DNA from 2 places in the Ruegeria sp. SCP10 genome. Region 1 is predicted to be linked to the other one. Evidence: riboswitches for the same ligand, from Rfam matches in the RefSeq annotation. Region 1 holds a riboswitch; the other holds the start of a gene.
The links. A riboswitch is a leader RNA that binds a small molecule or an ion and turns the genes downstream of it on or off. The one in region 1 is predicted to bind cobalamin.
Positions count from the first base shown of each region.

Region 1 (2,182 bases):
CTCTAGCACTTCGTAGTAGATGAACCCACCATGGCTTGGTGTACCTGTACCTGGGGCGATGGATGGGTCGAAGGCATCAATGTCGATAGTCACATAATACCGCGCGCCTTTGGGAATGCGGGCCAGCATCCCATCGACTCCCATCTTGCGGAATTGCCGGACAGATTGGATGTCTGATCCCATGGCGCGGGCATCCACATAGCCATCCTTGGCGGTGGACGACACATTGCGAATGCCGATCTGACTAAGCCCGGTGACATAGGATTTTTCAGCGGCGCGGCGCATCGGGTTTCCATGGCCATAGCGCACCCCATGCCGTTCATCGACAAAATCCAGATGCGCATCAATTTGCACCACATGGATCGGTTCCTGATCATCAAAGGCATTTATGCAGGGGATGTTGATCGAATGATCGCCGCCCAAGACGACCGGTAGCGCCCCCGCCTCCAGTATTTTGCGCACCCCAAACTCGATATTTGCGTGGCTTTTCATCGTGTCGGTATGCACGATATCCGCGTCCCCGATATCGACAATGGTTACTTTGGCCGGATCCAGATAGGTGACATCATCTTCGTGATCATAGGCCCCTGCATGCCCGAATGAGAACAGCGTCGACGCCTCACGGATCGCGCGTGGCCCCATCCGCGCCCCGGACCGCCATTGACAGCCAAAATCAAACGGGGCGCCAAGAACCGCAACGTCGGCGTCAATCGCACCCCAATCCTCGACATACGGATATTTGCCAAAGGTGCAGATGCCAACAAATGGTAGGTTCAATCGGCCGGAGTCGTAGCCATGGTTCGACATATGAGGGTTCTTTCTGTTCAGATCTTCAACATTTGCGAACATTAAGGCACCCGAATGCCACGCTCTGTAAAGACCCCTAACGATCGAACCCGCTTTGACAAGCCTTTTCCCGCGATGATCAGATTGCATCCGAACCCAATGGACATAGTGATTTGCGTATGAGACAGTAAACGAGATGGTGTCCGGCTCAGCTTGAGTCGGCTGAAAAGGGAACACGGTGCGGGTTCATACCCAACTCCGTGACTGCCCCCGCAACTGTAAGCGGTGAGCGACCCCGTTGAAAACCACTGAGCCCTAGAGCTCGGGAAGGAACGGGAAAGCGTTGACCCGCAAGTCAGGAGACCTGCCATCTACGGTGTGTGATGCCATGCGCCGCAGTCAACTTGAACCCGGGCGGGGTGCCTTGGGAACGGCAGAGACGACCGAAGGACCAAGCGTCCCCGGCACATCACCGTGACCAGCCACACTCCTCCCCTTGCGCGGAGGGCGCGATGTTATTGGAACGGACGATTATTCAACTCGATACAGGCCCCATGCCTGCGGATGAAGCACGTCAGATGGGACAGCTTGGCTATATGCAATGGATCGCGGGTGTTCCAGGCAATGCCAGCTATGCAGTAGCTGCGAGGCATGCTTACGAAACAGCTGCACCATTTATGAATCACTCACCTGCCGTTGCAGCGTTCTGCGACTTGCTTCTGACTTCGCTGGAACAGCCGTTCAAACCTTTGCCACTCGCCATGCCAAAACGTGAAAGGCGCGGCGGCGCACAGGCCCGCCGATCCTTTCGCATGCCGCTGTGACTAAAACGGGCTGCGGGATCATCGCACAGCTTTGTGCTCTTGGACGACGTCGAACGCTAAGCTCCGGCGACTACAGCTTTCACCGACACAACAGGTTTGATTTGCCGAGTCCGGTGTTTGCGTGGATAGTCCAGAATTGTACGCTTGCTTGCGCCCGCTGACCCACACGTAAACGCCAAAGGACATGCTATGGACCAGGTGAAATTCACGCAGATGAAGGACGGGGACAAAGAGGATTACACCTTCCTCGATACTCTGGAGCGTGAGTACTGCAAAGGAACGGCAGATCGTTTGCTGGAGGCAATGGAACGGCTCGACAAAAGCCTGTCCGGCTATCAAGTCACACGTCTTGGCCATTCGGTGCAATCGGCCACCCGCGCCTGGTTTGACGGGGCAGACATAGATTGGATCGTTGGCGCCCTGCTGCATGATATCGGTGACATATACGCGCCGCATAATCACGATGAATATGCGGCCTCAATCCTCAAACCTTTCCTGCGCGAACAGGTCACGTGGTGTGTGCACACCCATGGGGATTTTCAGCTTGTTTACTTCGGACAGCACGTAGGCGC
Region 1 is NZ_JBDZYF010000003.1:249,003-251,184, reverse strand. Features, by position in the region: gene speB (agmatinase) at 1-807, opposite strand, end outside; cobalamin riboswitch at 967-1,172, shown strand; gene ABLN87_RS10250 (hypothetical protein) at 1,299-1,610, shown strand; gene ABLN87_RS10245 (HD domain-containing protein) at 1,800-2,182, shown strand, end outside.

Region 2 (2,182 bases), on a different contig from region 1:
TCATTCAAAGTTTTGCAGAGCCCGATACGCAATCCTGGCAATTTGCGTATTCTACCGCCATCGAGCGGTGGGGCGTGGATCAGGGTCTGACCTTGGCCCATCTGGTCTACAAGATCATCAAGGCCACGCTTTACAGCCGCCCCTACGGGTTGGCGTTCAACGACCCGCTCTGCGTCGAAAGCCGCAACCATTTTACCAGTGATGAACTGGCGTTGATGCGTATGCTGCATCACATGCGGCGCGATGAAACACCAGCCGCCCGCGATGCCGCTGGATTGCTTTCTGGCGGGTATCCGGATGCCCATGTCGTGCAGGCGGGCCTGACACTTGCCAACCGATTCCCAACCGACGGAGAACGTCGCGCGCATGTCAAAAGGCGGCCCATCCTGCGGGTCGTACAATAGTGCTCGGTCGTTAACGACGATACTTGACAAGCGTATCTTCACCAGAATAGCTGACCTGTGATGGTTCCCGCAGCTTTGGGTGCGGGATGAAAATGGGAATACGGTGCGGCCCCCGGAATATCGGAACAGGCTAAGTCCGTAACTGCCCCCGCAACTGTAAGCGGAGAGCGACGCCAAATCACCACTGGCCCGAGAAGGCCGGGAAGGTTGGCCAAGCGACGACCCGCAAGTCAGGAGACCTGCCATCACCTGTGAAACCAACCCGGGACGGGGCGTCCTGGAAGGAGGATTGATGGCACATATGCGTCCTATCGGGACTGGCACTTTCGACACGGGCGTCCTGCGCGTTGAGGGTGGCAATGACCCGCAACGCTGATCACTTTGTGCTGATCTGCTCGACCTGCCAGGGTGAGATCGAAGCCAGCGCCGCCCAAAGTCTGCTGGACGCGTCGCTGTCTGACGGGTTCGCTACGCGACTGATCCCCTGCATGGCAGGATGCGAACGTCCCATGGCCATCGGTCTGCAAGCCGAAGGCAAGGCGCAATACCTGTTTGGCGATATACAAAGCACCGCCGATCTGGATGCGATCGCCACCTTCGCCCATCAGTACCGCGATAGCGAGAGCGGCTGGACCAGCGCAACGGATCGCCCCCCCGCCTTGTTGTTCAAAACTCTGGCACGCCTGCCCCGTCTTCCAAAGGCGGGTAAGGCATGAGCTTTCTGGTCGCGGAAAACCTGGAATACTACGCCCTGAATGGCGATGTGTTGCTGCAAGGCGTCTCGTTCTCTTTGGAAGAAGGGGCCATACTTGCCATCGCCGGTCCGAACGGTGCCGGCAAAACAACTCTACTGAACCTGCTCTGCGGGGTCGAGCGTCTGGCGCTGGGGGACGTTCGGATCAACGGTCAAAGCCTGCGCAGCCTGTCTGCGCAGGAACGCGCCCGGACCATTGCGGTTGTTGGCCAGCAGGAACTGCCCGATGGCCGCCTAAAGCTGCGCGACTACGTTGCGCTCGGCCAGATTCCCATTCAAAGCGACCGCTCGGCGGAAGATCACAAGATGGATCTTGCGCGCGTTCTACGCACGACCGAGCTGACCCATCTGGCCGACAAGCCGATGCAGCGGCTCTCGGGTGGCGAACGCCAACGCGCCCATATCGCACGTGCATTGGCGCAGAACCCCTCGCTGCTGTTTCTGGACGAGCCCACCAATCATCTAGACCCCGATGCCAAAGGGCACATGCTGTCGCTGGTGGCCGAACTGGGCGTGACGGTGGTGATGATCGTGCACGACCTTGTCATGATCCCGGAATTCGCCAGCCATGTCGCGCTGATGAAATCCACACGCATGACGGGCTTTGGGCGAGTCGACCAGATACTAACGCCGGATCATGTGCGCGACACGTTTGGTGTTGACTACCTGTGCTTCCAGCACGAAGGGCGCGTGATCCCGGCGCTGGATATCCGAAAACGAACGCTTTCATCTTAACAGGAGACATTGATGAAACAGAAAATTTGGTCAGCTTTGATGGTCACCGGCTTGGCCAGCGGCGCGGCTGCCCATGAAGTAACCGTGGACAATTGCGGCGAACCGCTGGTGTTCGACGCCAAGCCGGAACGGCTGGTGGTGCATGACATGAACATGACCGACATGGCCTTTGCGCTGGGCCTGCAAGAACACATCGTTGGCCTGACCGGTATCACCGGTTGGTACAAGACCAGCCCTGATTTCGATAAACTTCGCGGTGACATCCCGGAACTGGCGCCGAAATACCCAA
Region 2 is NZ_JBDZYF010000006.1:71,634-73,815, reverse strand. Features, by position in the region: gene ABLN87_RS14090 (hypothetical protein) at 1-404, shown strand, start outside; cobalamin riboswitch at 449-665, shown strand; gene ABLN87_RS14085 (DUF1636 domain-containing protein) at 764-1,120, shown strand; gene ABLN87_RS14080 (ABC transporter ATP-binding protein) at 1,117-1,893, shown strand; gene ABLN87_RS14075 (ABC transporter substrate-binding protein) at 1,906-2,182, shown strand, end outside.
Region 2: another riboswitch for cobalamin. It lies ahead of ABLN87_RS14085 (DUF1636 domain-containing protein); the one in region 1 lies ahead of ABLN87_RS10250 (hypothetical protein).